Beijerinckia sp. 28-YEA-48: one gene and its partner. The protein of the gene in region 1 interacts with the protein of each later gene in a pairwise test. Links are inferred from orthologs where the notes say so. Each region holds a gene or a part of one and is shown on either strand. Other genes may lie near its edges.

Region 1 (7,999 bases):
TGTCGCCGCCCGGCGCGCCCGAGACGCCGATCGAGCCGACGATGTCATTGCCTGCCTTGATCGGCAGCGCGCCCTGGGCCGACGTCACCTTGTCGAGCAGCAACGGGCTTGTCGCCGTTGGATTGGCGGCGATGCGCTTGCCCATGTCACCAGACGGAATGCGGAACGTCAGCGCCGTATAGGCTTTGCGCAAGCTGTTTTCCAAAGTGTGCGGGCTGACATTGTCATCGTGCAGCACGACGCGGGTGCGGCCGCTGCGATCGAGCACCGTCACCGTGACGCGAAAACCATTCTTGCGGCAGGTTTCGAGAGCCGTGGTCGCGGCTTGAAGGGCGGCATCAAAGGACAAATTGCGCTGGCTGATCAGAGTTGACGTCTGCGCCTGCGCGCCAACAGACAAAGCGCACAGTGGAATGCCGGCACAGGCCAGCGCGAGCCGAATGGTCATGAAGATCCCTCCTCGCCCTCCCCAGGGCGACGCGTGAGCCTACCGCCTCATCAGCGGACGGCAAGCGTAATGCTAAAAGCTCGGTCAACGATATTTATGCTTCGCAAAGCTAATATCATCAGATAGCTTTTCTCCTGGGGACACAGGGAGGGCTTGGAATGGGAGTTCGATATCTTCCGATTTTGAAGTGGAAGCAGGGCGAGCGGACTGCGATTAGTCAGTTGAGCAGCGCAGGACGCAATGGTGTGACACCGCATATTGTGCTCATGCAGGCTCAATTTGGCGGCCCACGCAAGCAAAAGAAAACGACTGTATCCACGACAAAGATACCACTTTCCGCATCAGACTATTTCGCTAAGCAGGTCGAAGATGTGTGGGGGAAAACACCGTTCTACCTGGATGCAGGAAACCTTGCCGAAACAGCATCAAGCCACGACCTCGATACTATCCGAAAAAGCACGAATGGCTTAGGCCTGCACTTGATACCTTCAACACGATTGCACCGCACCCCAAGTTATAATCAAGCTATTATACGATCATTTAAGGCCGATGGGCGCGGTATCGCTCTGCGAGTCTCATTGGACCAGATGACATCCGCTGCTACCTGGGTGTCATCTTGGCCAATCCCATTGGGAGAAACCGATCTCATCGTCGATCTTGGCGGAAGCGTTGCAAGTGTCTTAGCGCTTGGAGCTCCAGTCCACGCAGCCTTTGTGGCATTGCACAAAGGGGGAGCTTGGCGTTCAGTTACGGTGTCCGGAGGCAGCATTCCAGCTACACTGTCCGGATATCCTGTCGGCAGAACCATGCTGGCCCGTTCGGAACTCGCATTATGGTCGGCGCTCCAGAAAGCTAGCCTCTCGTATCAATTGGATTTTGGCGACTACGCCACGATTGGCCCAGACGCAGCTACTGAGGGCATAGCGGGACCCGTCCCGATTAACGTGAAATACACACTGACATCAGAGTTCGCAGTGTACCACGGCGTCAGGACAAAAGGACCGGGCTCCAAGCCCAGGGATCAGCAATACCGCAGCCATGCGAAAGACATAGTGAAACTACCAAACCGTTTCCCTTTGGCTCACTGCTGGGGAGACCACATGATCGACGCCGTTGCTAACAACCCGACTGCTTCCCCTGGAAGCCCTGGGAGCTGGGTCGGCTTCAGTGTCAATAGGCATATCGAACTGACTAGGAGCCAATTGCCCTAGCCTCTGCCTAACCTTAAGTGCGTCTCGGACGTGATCCCTCAACTGACGGAATGGAATCTCGGATAGGAGGCGGGCGCTAATCTCGCCCGCTCGTTTCGAACGCCAACCGTTTGCCAGCCCGTGCTTCTCCAGCACAGCAACAGCTTCGTCCTTCCAAAGCATTTGCACGACTACCGAAGGATCAGGCTGTGGGTTTTGTCGACCTTTGCGCTTTGATTTCAGCTTGACCTTTCCATCGTGCATGCTGGCCATCACACATCCCCACCACTTCGGTATTATTCGAAGGGCTTTCTCAGCATGTTTGTCGCCGACTACCAATGTCATGTGGTCAAACACCTTTCCGTAGATCTCCACCTGATACGGAAGGCGCTCCAATGTATCGGAGTTACTTTTCAGCTCATATCCAGAGAGTTTACCGTTGACGACCGCGATATCAACCCGAACGGTGCCGGACCAAACGCCCATCTCTTCGACAACTCGCGTCGAAGGATCAGCGCCATAAATATCGGCCAGATGCGCGAGAACAGCTCGCCTTACATCTCCGTCATGCATTCGCTTACCACCGCGTTGCCCTTATAAAGCTTATGTACAAGGGATTAACCGTTCATTGATCGGATGGTCAACAAACCTAAGCCTGTTGTCGACAGACTTGCCCCGCAGCCACACGCGAATGTGAGAGTCAGGCGAGAAGCGGCTTCAACATGGCTGCATTGGCCGCGATCCGACGCGCGCCTGCCTGCTCCAGTGAAGCCTTGATCGCTGGCGACGAATGGCCGCCGCCCATGAAGCCGATCACATCCATGCCGGCACGCCGGCCGGCGGTGACACCTGCGACGGAATCTTCGATCACAACGCAGCGCGCCGGATCGGCGCCCATCTGCGAGGCGGCAAAGAGGAAGACGTCAGGCGCCGGCTTGCCGCGCTTAACCTGGGAGACCGAGAACACGCCGCGCTCAAAAAATTGGATCAGGCCCGTCTTGGCCAGGTTCTTCTGCAGCAGCGACAAACGCGTCGAAGAGGCGACGCAGCGCGGATACGAACTGGCGCGCAGGACCTCGGCCATGCCGTCGATCGCCGCCAGTTCGATATCGAAACGGCGATGGATTTCCGTATCGACCTTTTCGCGAAAACCTTCCGGCAGAGGGCGACCGCTATCGGCCTCAACCCGGCGCCAGGCTTCCGCCACCGGCATGCCGGCGTAACGGCTGGCGTAGTCATACGGCGTCATGATCAGGCCGAGCTCGGCGACCGCGTCGGCACAGACATGGCTGGCGATCTCTTCCGAATTGATCAGCACGCCATCGCAATCGAAGATGACGAGATCAAAGCCGGTTTCAACAACAGCCATTATTCCGACCCGGCGCTCGCGTCACCGTTCGCTTCGCCTTCGTCTTCGCCGTCTTCACCGATACGTTCGACCGAGACCACTTTCTCGCTCTCGTCGGTGCGGAAGACGATGACGCCCTGCGTCGCGCGGCCGGCAATGCGGATGCCCGCCACCGGACAGCGGATCAACTGGCCACCATCGGTGACAAGCATGATCTGATCGCTTTCCGAGACCGTGAGCGAAGCGACAAGCTCGCCATTGCGGGCATTGACCGCCATGGCGGCGATGCCCTTACCGCCACGGCCGGCGGTGCGATATTCATAGGACGAAGAGCGCTTGCCGAAACCACGCGACGAGACCGTGAGAATGACCTCTTCGAGCGCCGACAGTTCCACATAGCGTTCCTGCGAGAGGGTGAGCGCACCCGTGGTCTCCTCCTCCGCCTCGCCAGAATCGACGGCCTCGCCCGTCTCCTCGGTTTCCCCGGCGACGGCGCGGCGCATGCGCATGAAGGCGGCGCGTTCATCGGCGCTGACATCAACATGGCGCAGGATTTCCAGCGAGATGACGACATCGCCATCGGCCAGATTGATGCCGCGCACGCCCATGGAATCGCGGCCCTTGAACACGCGCACATCGCCGACCTGGAAGCGGATGCATTGCCCCTTGCCGGTGGTGAGCAGAACGTCGTCGTCCTCGGAACACATCTTCACATCGACGATGGCTTCGCCCTCATCGAGTTTCATGGCGATCTTGCCGGCGCGATTGACCTGCGCGAAATCGCTGAGCTTGTTGCGACGCACGGTGCCACGGGTCGTGGCGAACATGACGTCGTATTTTTCCCAGGTCGCCTCGTCCTCGGGCAAGGGCATGATCGTCGTGATCCGCTCGCCCTGATCGAGCGGCAGGATGTTGACCAGCGCCTTGCCGCGCGCCTGCGGCGCCGACAGCGGCAGACGCCACACCTTTTCCTTATAGGCCTGGCCGAGCGAGGAGAAGAACAGCACCGGCTGATGGGTCGAGGACACGAACATGCGATGGACGAAATCCTCCTCGCGCGTCTGCATGCCCGAGCGACCCTTGCCGCCGCGACGCTGCGCCCGATAGGCCGACAGCGGCACGCGCTTGACATAACCAGCGTGGGAGACGGTAACGACCATCTCTTCGCGCTGGATGAGGTCTTCATCCTCCATGTCCGCATCGGTCTCGAGAATGACGGTGCGGCGCGGCGTGGCGAACCCCTTCCTGATCTCTTCGAGCTCGTTGTGGATGATTTCCATCACACGGGCACGCGAGCGCAGGATATCGAGATAATCGGCGATTTCGGCCGCCAACTTATTCAAGGCTTCGGCGATCTCGTCACGGCCGAGCGCGGTGAGGCGCTGCAGGCGCAGTTCGAGAATGGCGCGGGCCTGGGCTTCCGACAGGCGATAGGTGCCATCGGCATTGATGCTGTGGTTCGGATCGGCGATCAATTCGATCAACGGCGCCATGTCGCGCGCCGGCCAATCGCGGCCCATCAAGGCTTCACGCGCAGCGCCTGCGTCCGGCGAGGTGCGGATGAGATGGATCACCTCATCGATATTGGCGACCGCGATGGCCAGGCCAACCTGCACATGGGCGCTGTCACGCGCCTTGCCGAGCAGGAACTTCGTGCGGCGGGTGACGACTTCCTCGCGGAAGTCGAGAAAGGCGCGCAGGAAATCCTTGAGATTGAGCGTCTCGGGACGGCCGCCGTTGAGCGCGATCATATTGGCGCCGAACGACGACTGCATCTGCGTGTAGCGCCACAGCTGATTGAGCACGACATCGGCGACAGCGTCGCGCTTGATCTCGATGACGATGCGCATGCCGTCGCGATCGGACTCGTCGCGCAGATCGGAAATGCCCTCGAGGCGCTTGTCGCGCACGAGTTCGGCGATCTTCTCGATCAGGACTTTCTTGTTCACCTGATAGGGAATTTCGGTGACGATGATGGCTTCGCGGTCCTTACGGACCTGCTCGACCTCCACCTTCGCCCGCATCAGGATCGAGCCGCGGCCGGTATGATAGGCGGCGCGAATGCCGCCACGGCCCAGGATCGAGCCCGCGGTGGGGAAGTCCGGCCCGGGGATGATCTCGATCAGTTCGTCGATCGTGATCTCGGGCTTTTCCATCAGCGCGAAAACGCCGTCGATGACTTCGCCGAGATTATGCGGCGGAATGTTCGTCGCCATGCCGACGGCGATGCCGCCAGCGCCATTGACCAACAGATTGGGGAAGCGCGCCGGCAGAACCGTCGGCTCCATATCCTTGCCGTCGTAGTTCGGCTGGAAATTGACCGTCTCTTCGTCGATGTCAGCAAGCAGCGACAGCGCGACACGCGCCAAACGCGATTCCGTGTAACGCATGGCCGCCGGCGGATCACCGTCGATCGAGCCGAAGTTGCCCTGCCCTTCGACCAGCGGCAGGCGCATGGAGAAGACCTGCGCCATGCGCACCAAGGCGTCGTAGATCGATTGGTCGCCGTGCGGGTGATATTTACCCATCGTATCGCCGACCGGCCGCGCCGATTTGACGAACGACTTGTCCGGCGTGAACCCGCTCTCGTACATCGTGTAGAGGATGCGACGATGCACAGGCTTCAAGCCGTCGCGCACGTCGGGCAACGCGCGACTGACGATCACGCTCATGGCGTAATCAAGATAGCTGCGCTGCATCTCATCGACGATGGAAACGGGGCGAATATCGGAACCGGGCTGGTCGGAGCCGGGATTTTGCGGGTCGGTAGGATCGGCCAAAGCGGGGTTGGTCCAATGATGAGAATCGAATGGTGCAATGTATCCGAACCCGCTGCGAAAAGCTAATTCGGAGCGCCGTTTCCGGCCCAAAATATTTTAATTATTTCAATATGTTATTGATAGCGAAAATGAGCGCGAAAAAGCCGCGCCCGCGATCGACTAACGGGCCAGGAATTCGGCGATTTTAGGCCCCAGTTTGGCCAGGCCGAGGACACCGTTGAGATGGCCGAAATCACCCGCGATCTCCGCCGTCTCGACCGGCGTGCCATTGGCGGCGATGGTCTGCGCCGTGCGCCGCACCCATTCGGCGGCGAAGACTTGATCATCGGGCGCGTAGAGAACGAGCGCTGGCGCCTTGATCCGCTTCAGCCCCTCGGCGGCGCTGGTGGCGCCCGCGCCTCGGCCAGGAATGAAGCTCTGGTTGGCCTTGACCAGATAAAGGAAATGATTGGCGTCGGAGACAGCAGCGCGACCGGCGGCGGCCTCCTCCAGCACCTGCTCGATACGATAGCGGTTGTCGAGCGCGGCCAGAGGATCGCGCGCCTCGTCGGCCCAGCGCGGGCCGATATATTTCTCCGCCCAGTGCCAGTGGTTGGCGTGCAGGGTGACGATTTTAAGAGCTTCGGTGAGGCCCCGCAGCGGCGGCTGGCGGCCGTAATAATCGCCGCCGTTCCAATTGGCATCGACGCGGATGGGTGAGGCCCAGACATCAAGCCAGGCGGTCAGCCAGGGGCCAGAATCTGCCGCCGCGATCACCGGGATGATGCGATCCATCATATCGGGAAAGCTGGCCGCCCATTCATAGGTCTGCAAACCGCCCATCGACGGCCCCATCACCGCATGCAGATGGGCGATGCCGAGATGATCGAGCAGCGCTTTCTGCACGCGCACGAAATCAGCGATGGTGACGAAGGGAAAGGACAGGCCGTAGGGCTTGCCGGTGGCCGGATCCGTGCTCGCAGGGCCGGTCGTCGTCACCGTGCGATCATAAGCACTGAGATTGACCAGCGTGTCGCTCGACACGACGAAATAGCGGTCGGTGTCGATCGGCTTGCCGGGGCCGATCAGATAATCCCAATAACCGGGCAACACATCGCTTTCGCGATAGCGCCCGGCGGCGTGGCTGGTGCCTGAGAAATAATGGCAGATCAGGATCGCATTGGAGCGCTCGGCATTGAGCGCGCCATAGGTCTCGTAGCCGACCCGCACATCCTGGATCGTCGCGCCGCTCACTGTTTCCAGCCGCGGCAGTTCGAAGACGCGCTTCTCGACGATCATGCCTAAACGTGACGACTAGAACGGGATGTCGTCGTCGATCGGCGCCGGGGCGCGGCTGCCACCACCGCCACCACCACCCGACGGGGCGCGACGCTGTTCCATCGGCGAGGAGCGACCAAATTCGCCGCCGCCACCACCGCCGCTGAAGGAGCCACGCTCCTCGCTGTCGCGACGGCTGTCGAGCAGGGTCAACTCGCCACGGAACCGCTGCAACACGACTTCGGTCGACTTGCGCTGGTTGCCGTCCTTGTCGGTGTATTCGCGGGTCTGCAATTGCCCTTCGAGGTAAACCTTCGTGCCCTTCTTGCAATATTGCTCGGCGATCTTGCCCAGGGCTTCATTGAAAATGACGACATTGTGCCATTCGGTCCGGTCCTTGCGCTCGCCGGTGGCCTTGTCGCGCCAGGATTCGGTCGTGGCGACGGAAAAATTGACCACCGCATCGCCATTGCCCGTGCGCCGCACTTCAGGATCACGGCCAAGATTGCCGATCAGAATGACCTTGTTGACGCTGCCCGCCATAACGCTCTCCATATTGCCAGGATCACCGTGACCTAGGATCGAAAAGATCCCCAATCGAACATGTGATCGATTTCCATCTGGAGCGGGATTGCCGTCGCATCCCGCTCTGGCGCGTCCGCTCCGCGTCGCGCCACATGCTTCTCTCGTAAACTGTCCCGATGCCGGCCGTGAGCGCCGCCTGCCAGGGGCGACCTGTTGTCCACAGCGCTCGACAGGACCGGAACAATGTTCTATATTTGTTCTAGTCGATTAGCATCCGCGTTGCAAGCACTGACAGAAACGAGCACCTATATAGGGTGAAGCTTGTGAATATCGGGGCTGCGACATGGCATTGCCCGATCCGCACCCTACATTCACGGAACCCCAATCCGCCGGACCGCCCCATGAAAGATGCTAAGCCGCGCGCTAAAACCGCGCGCAGCCCGAAAGCCCA
Region 2 (5,453 bases), 2.1 Mb from region 1 along the record:
GCAGATATTTCATGCCGCAATCGGGCGCGACGACAATGCGTTTGGCCGGGACGAAGGGAAAAATGCGGCGAATGCGCTCGGCGACGACTTCAGGCGTTTCCACCGTCATGTCGTTGAGATCGATCACGCCGATGACCATGGTCTTGCTCGGTAGCTGTTCGAGAACCTTGAAGTCGAGCACCGGCTGAGCGGTTTCGATGGAGATCTGATCGACATTGCAGCGTTCGAGTTCGGGCAGAAAGGAATAGCCGGCCGGTTTATTCTTCACCAGCGCTGCATAGCCGAAACACAGATGCACACCGGTCGTGCCCTTCACGCCTTCGACGGCGCGGTTGATCGCATCGACGCCATAGGCGCGCGCCTGGTCGGGGCGCGCCTGCATGTAAGGCTCGTCGATCTGGACGATATCGGCGCCAGCGGCGAAGAGATCCTTGATCTCCTCGTTGACGGCGGCGGCATAGTCCATCGCCACGGCGGCTTCGTCGTTGTAGTGAAAATCCTTCGCCTGGATCGACATGGTGAACGGGCCAGGCACAGTGATCTTGATGCGCTTGTCGGTGTTCTTGCGCAGGAACTGCACGTCGCGCAGTTCCACCGCATGTTTACGCCTGATCTTGCCAATGACGCGCGGCACCAGATCGGGATTGCCGCTGCGGCTTGGCACGACGGCGGGATTGTCGATGTCGACGCCTTCCAGCGCCGTGGCGAAACGGTTCGAATAGCTTTCGCGGCGCATCTCGCCATCGGTGATGATGTCGATGCCGGCACGCTCCTGATCGCGGATGGCGATCAAGGTCGCATCGTCCTGCGCTTCTTCAAGCCATTGCGGATCGATGTGCCACAGCTCTTTCGCGCGAACGCGCGGCGGCGGCCGCTTGCCGAGTTTGCTCCGGTCGATCAGCCAGTCTGGTTGCGGATAGGATCCGACGATCGTCGTAGGCAGCAGCATGCATTCCTCCCAATCCGGCGGCTGGAGCATCCCACGCACTGTTGTCCTATTCGCTGATGCGAGCAACAGGGGGGCTATCGAGGGTGGGACTTATCCCATCGACGATGCCGGAAGCAAGCGCATTCCCAAGCTCGCTTATCAGAACGAGGCCGAGGCCTCAGTCTTCGCTTTCGAGCTTCTCGGTCGTCAACGGATCCGGCACACTGTCGAAGAAGGTTTCCAGCGCTTCATCGAAGACCGATTCATCCGGCGTGACGGCGCTGAAAAGCGTCAGCGACGAGCGAAACTTCAGGTCGTCAGGCGAGCCGAATATTTCGCGCGCCGTGCGCTCGGCATGGGCATTCAGGGCGAGCGTGCACGCGCGTAGGCGCTGACCAAGCACAGGATGATGCACATAGGCGTGCGCTTCTTCCGACGAGGTGATCGCATAGCGCTGCGCCATGGCGCTAGCGCCGAGCCCGGCGATCTGCGGAAAGATAAACCACATCCAGTGGCTCTGTTTGCGCCCGGCCTGCAATTCGCCGAGCGCTGTCTCGTAGACGTCCTTCTGGGCGTCGATGAACCGTTGCAGGTTGAACGGGTCGTTTATGTTTGGCGGTGGCATTTCCAAGCGAAAGGTCTCCCGGCTCGCGTGCAGAAAATGCGTCAAAACAAAAGAGTTGGTTCTGATCAGAACTGATAGATTCTCGATCTTGGCAGATGAGGCGGGGACTGTCGCGCAATTCCTCGGCTCTGGCAACTATTGCGCTACCGCCCCCCAATCTGCGATTTTCCGATGATAATCGAATCGAGAGCTTCAACAAAAAACATCAGCAAGACCGTATCAGGAATTCGCTGAGAACCGATTTTGATTGGCTAGTGCGGGGGAGAAATGGCATTTTTTACAGCGGCTGAAATTCAAGCGATTGCGGAAGCACTCGGTGATACCGAGATTGGATTAACAGGAAGTGAGATAGGGCGGCTGCTCTCATCGTTACGAATGAATGATGTTAATGCTTCCGTCACGAAACGCCTTCGGCTGAGTGATGCCCTTACTTACGATCAGAACGCGCGATCGAACCGTACAGGCATTCTCGCATTTATACGTACAGCAATGAAACCGACTCGCTGGGTTGGAAAGCGAGAAGCTTTTGAGAGGCTTCGGGCTCGGCTCAATCAAGCCTTAATGTTGATGGGCCTTGTCGTAAAAGAGACAGGAGATCTCGTTGAAATAGATACAGCAGGGACGCTTTCTGAAGCGGAGCGGCGCGCGCGAGAATTGCGAGCTGATCTATTAAGCCGCGATATTCATCCTGATGTTGCTATGTTCTGCCGTTCTGAGTTGCTGACAGATAATTATTTTCATGCGGTTTTGGAAGCTGTCAAAAGCATTGGCGATAAGCTGCGTGTGCGTACAGGTCTCTTGGACGATGGAGCTGTTCTTATCGATCGTGCGCTCGGGGGTGACCTTCCAATACTGGCTATCAACCGGCGCGCTACCAAAAGTGAAGTCGACGAGCAGAAAGGATTTGTGAGCTTGGTGAAAGGAACATTCGGGATGTTTCGTAACCCAGCGGCGCACGAAGCCAAGCTGAATTGGAAGATGAGCAGAGAAGATGCAGAGGACCTAATGTCCTTGGTGTCTTTGATTCATCGTCGTCTTGATAAGGCGACGATGTTACCTAGGACCTAGCAATTAAACGTCGAGATTGGCGACGCTGAGCGCATTCTCCTGGATGAACTCGCGACGCGGTTCGACGACATCGCCCATCAGGCGGACGAAGACGCTGTCGGCGTCGGAGACTTCCTTGATGCGCACCTGCAGCAGCGAGCGCACATTGCGGTCGAGCGTCGTTTCCCAGAGCTGTTCGGGGTTCATCTCGCCCAGGCCTTTATAGCGCTGCATCTGGCTGATGCCCTTTTGGCCGGCGGCCATGATGGTGTCGAACAAAGCGCTCGGCCCGGCGACACGTGTTTCGTCCGCTCGGCGTTGGAATATGGCCGGCTGGGCGTAGACCGCATGCAGCGAGGAGGCGTGGTCGTTCAGCTTGCGCGCCTCGGCCGAGGCCAAGAGGCCGGCATCGAGCACGCTCGCCTGGCGCACGCCGCGCACTTCGCGGCTGAAGACGAAACGATCGCCTTCGATCACGCCCTGCCAGCCACGCTCGGTTTCTTCCGACAGCGCATCGAGACGGCGGGCGATCTCCTGCGTCCGTTCCTCGGCGAGGTCGCCCATGGCGGCGATCGGCTGCAAGGCGCCAGCGATGGCGGCCTGTTCCACGGCGACGCGATCGTAGCGCGAGTGCAACTGTGCCAGGATCTGTTTCACCAGACGCGCTTCTTCGGCCAGGGCGCGCAGGTCGGCGGCGCTGCGCACTTCGCCATTGCCGAGGCGCAGCAGCGCACCATCAAGGCCGTTGTCGAGCAGATAGTCTTCGCGCGCCCGCTCGTCCTTGAGATATTGCTCCGACTGGCCGCGCTTCACTTTGTAGAGCGGCGGCTGGGCGATGTAGAGATGGCCGCGTTCGATCAGGTCAGGCATCTGCCGGAAGAAGAAGGTCAGCAGCAGGGTACGGATATGGGCGCCGTCGACGTCGGCGTCCGTCATGATGATGATCTTGTGATAGCGCAGCTTGGCGATGTTGAAGTCGTCGCGGCCGATGCCGGTGCCTAAAGCCGTGATCAGCGTGCCAATTTCCTGCGATGACAGCATTTTGTCGAAACGCGCTCGCTCGACGTTGAGAATTTTACCGCGCAGCGGCAGCACCGCCTGATATTCGCGGTTGCGCCCCTGCTTGGCCGAGCCACCGGCGGAATCACCCTCGACGATGAACAGTTCGGATTTGGCCGGATCGCGTTCCTGGCAGTCGGCGAGTTTGCCGGGCAGGTTGGCGACATCGAGCGCGCCCTTGCGCCGCGTCAGTTCGCGCGCCTTACGCGCTGCTTCACGGGCCAGTGCTGCTTCCACCACTTTGGTGACGATGGAGCGCGCGTCCTGCGGATGTTCCTCGAACCATTGGCCGAGCATCTCGTTGACGAGACTTTCAACGACGGGCCGCACTTCCGAGGAGACCAGCTTATCCTTCGTCTGCGACGAGAATTTCGGGTCTGGCACTTTCACCGAGAGCACGCAGGTCAGGCCTTCGCGGCAATCGTCGCCGGTCAGGTCAACCTTTTCCTTCTTGGTGATGCCCGAAGATTCGGCATAGCCGGTGAGCTGGCGCGTCAACGCGGCGCGGAAGCCGGCGAGATGAGTGCCGCCGTCGCGCTGCGGAATGTTGTTGGTGAAGGCCAGAACATTCTCGTGATAGCTGTCGTTCCACCACAGCGCCACTTCAACGGTGATGCGATCGCGCTCGCCACGGATCAAGATCGGCGTGCCGATCTGCGGTTGCTTGGCGCGGTCGAGATAGCGCACGAAAGCCTCGAGCCCGCCCTCGTAGAACAATTCCTCGACCTTGGTTTCCGCATGGCGCATGTCGGTGAGGACGATGCGCACGCCCGAGTTCAGGAACGCCAGTTCGCGCAGACGATGTTCGATCGTCGCATAGTCGAACTCGATCATCGTGAAGGTTTGCGGCGACGGCAGGAAGGTCACTTCGGTGCCACGCTTCGGCTTGCCATCGATCAGCGGTGCCGGCCCGACAACGACGAGCGGCGCCACCACGTCGCCATGGGAGAAGCGAACCACGTGTTCCTTCTCGTCGCGCCAGATGCGCAGCTCGAGCGAGGTCGACAGCGCGTTGACGACGGAGACGCCGACGCCGTGCAGGCCGCCCGAGACCTTGTAGGAATTCTGGTCGAACTTTCCGCCCGCATGCAGCTGGGTCATGATGACCTCGGCCGCCGAGACGCCTTCCTCCGAATGAATGGCGGTGGGAATGCCGCGGCCGTTGTCGGTCACGGTGCAGGAGCCATCGGGGTTGAGCGTCACCGTGACGAGCGTCGCATGGCCGCCCAGCGCCTCGTCGATGGCGTTATCGACGACCTCATAGACCATGTGATGCAGGCCCGAGCCGTCATCGGTGTCGCCGATGTACATGCCCGGCCGCTTGCGCACCGCATCGAGGCCGCGCAGGACCTTGATGGAGTCCGCGCCATAGGCTGCGGGATCAGTGTTTTCGGCGGGCTCGGCCATGAAGGGTAATTCTCTGAAATGGGCGGAAAATCTCAGCCTGGAGGCCGGCCTCGATTCGATCCCGTAACATACCCTGAAACCGCTAGGAAATGCACGTAAAACCGTATCTTCCAGCGTCTCTAAACGACCGATTCGAAGGCGCTACGGCAGCCCCGCCAGAGCCTCCAGAAAGGCGTCACCGTAAAGCTTCAATTTACGCTCGCCGACGCCATAGATTTCGGCCATTTGGCCGAGGGTTTCGGGCCGTCTTTCGGCCATTTCGATCAAGGTTCGGTCGGCAAAGATCATAAACGCCGGCACGCCCTGCTCGCGGGCCAGCTCGCGCCGGCAGGTGCGCAGCGCCGCCAGCACCGCATTGTCCTCGTCCGGGCTGTCGCTGCCGATGCC

The links. The genes of interacting proteins can lie anywhere in the genome.
Region 2: the proteins of gyrA (region 1) and gyrB interact in binary tests that used the Escherichia coli proteins (3 or more experiments, as listed by UniProt). The link is inferred for Beijerinckia sp. 28-YEA-48 from one-to-one orthologs.

The regions. Positions count from the first base shown.
Region 1 is NZ_FNSI01000001.1:2,295,300-2,303,298, forward strand. Bases 2,807-6,113 are described here. They hold gyrA (DNA gyrase subunit A), read right to left. Parts: upstream 5,767-6,113; coding sequence 3,007-5,766; downstream 2,807-3,006. Other genes in these bases: BLW50_RS10865 (HAD family hydrolase), read right to left, coding at 2,807-3,007; BLW50_RS10875 (E22 family MetX-like putative esterase), read right to left, coding at 5,926-6,113. Also shown: BLW50_RS10850 (GlcG/HbpS family heme-binding protein), read right to left, coding at 1-448; BLW50_RS31035 (sce7726 family protein), read right to left, coding at 1,507-2,211; more of BLW50_RS10865, read right to left, coding at 2,339-2,806; more of BLW50_RS10875, read right to left, coding at 6,114-7,044; ssb (single-stranded DNA-binding protein), read right to left, coding at 7,060-7,566. UniProt on the Escherichia coli protein: A type II topoisomerase that negatively supercoils closed circular double-stranded (ds) DNA in an ATP-dependent manner to maintain chromosomes in an underwound state.
Region 2 is NZ_FNSI01000001.1:4,435,075-4,440,527, reverse strand. What follows is about bases 2,346-5,453. They hold gyrB (DNA topoisomerase (ATP-hydrolyzing) subunit B), read right to left. Parts: upstream 5,067-5,453; coding sequence 2,625-5,066; downstream 2,346-2,624. Other genes in these bases: recQ (DNA helicase RecQ), read right to left, coding at 5,208-5,453; BLW50_RS20795 (TIGR02391 family protein), read left to right, coding at 2,346-2,621. Also shown: BLW50_RS20805 (uroporphyrinogen decarboxylase family protein), read right to left, coding at 1-949; BLW50_RS20800 (DUF1810 domain-containing protein), read right to left, coding at 1,107-1,553; more of BLW50_RS20795, read left to right, coding at 1,821-2,345. UniProt on the Escherichia coli protein: DNA gyrase negatively supercoils closed circular double-stranded DNA in an ATP-dependent manner to maintain chromosomes in an underwound state.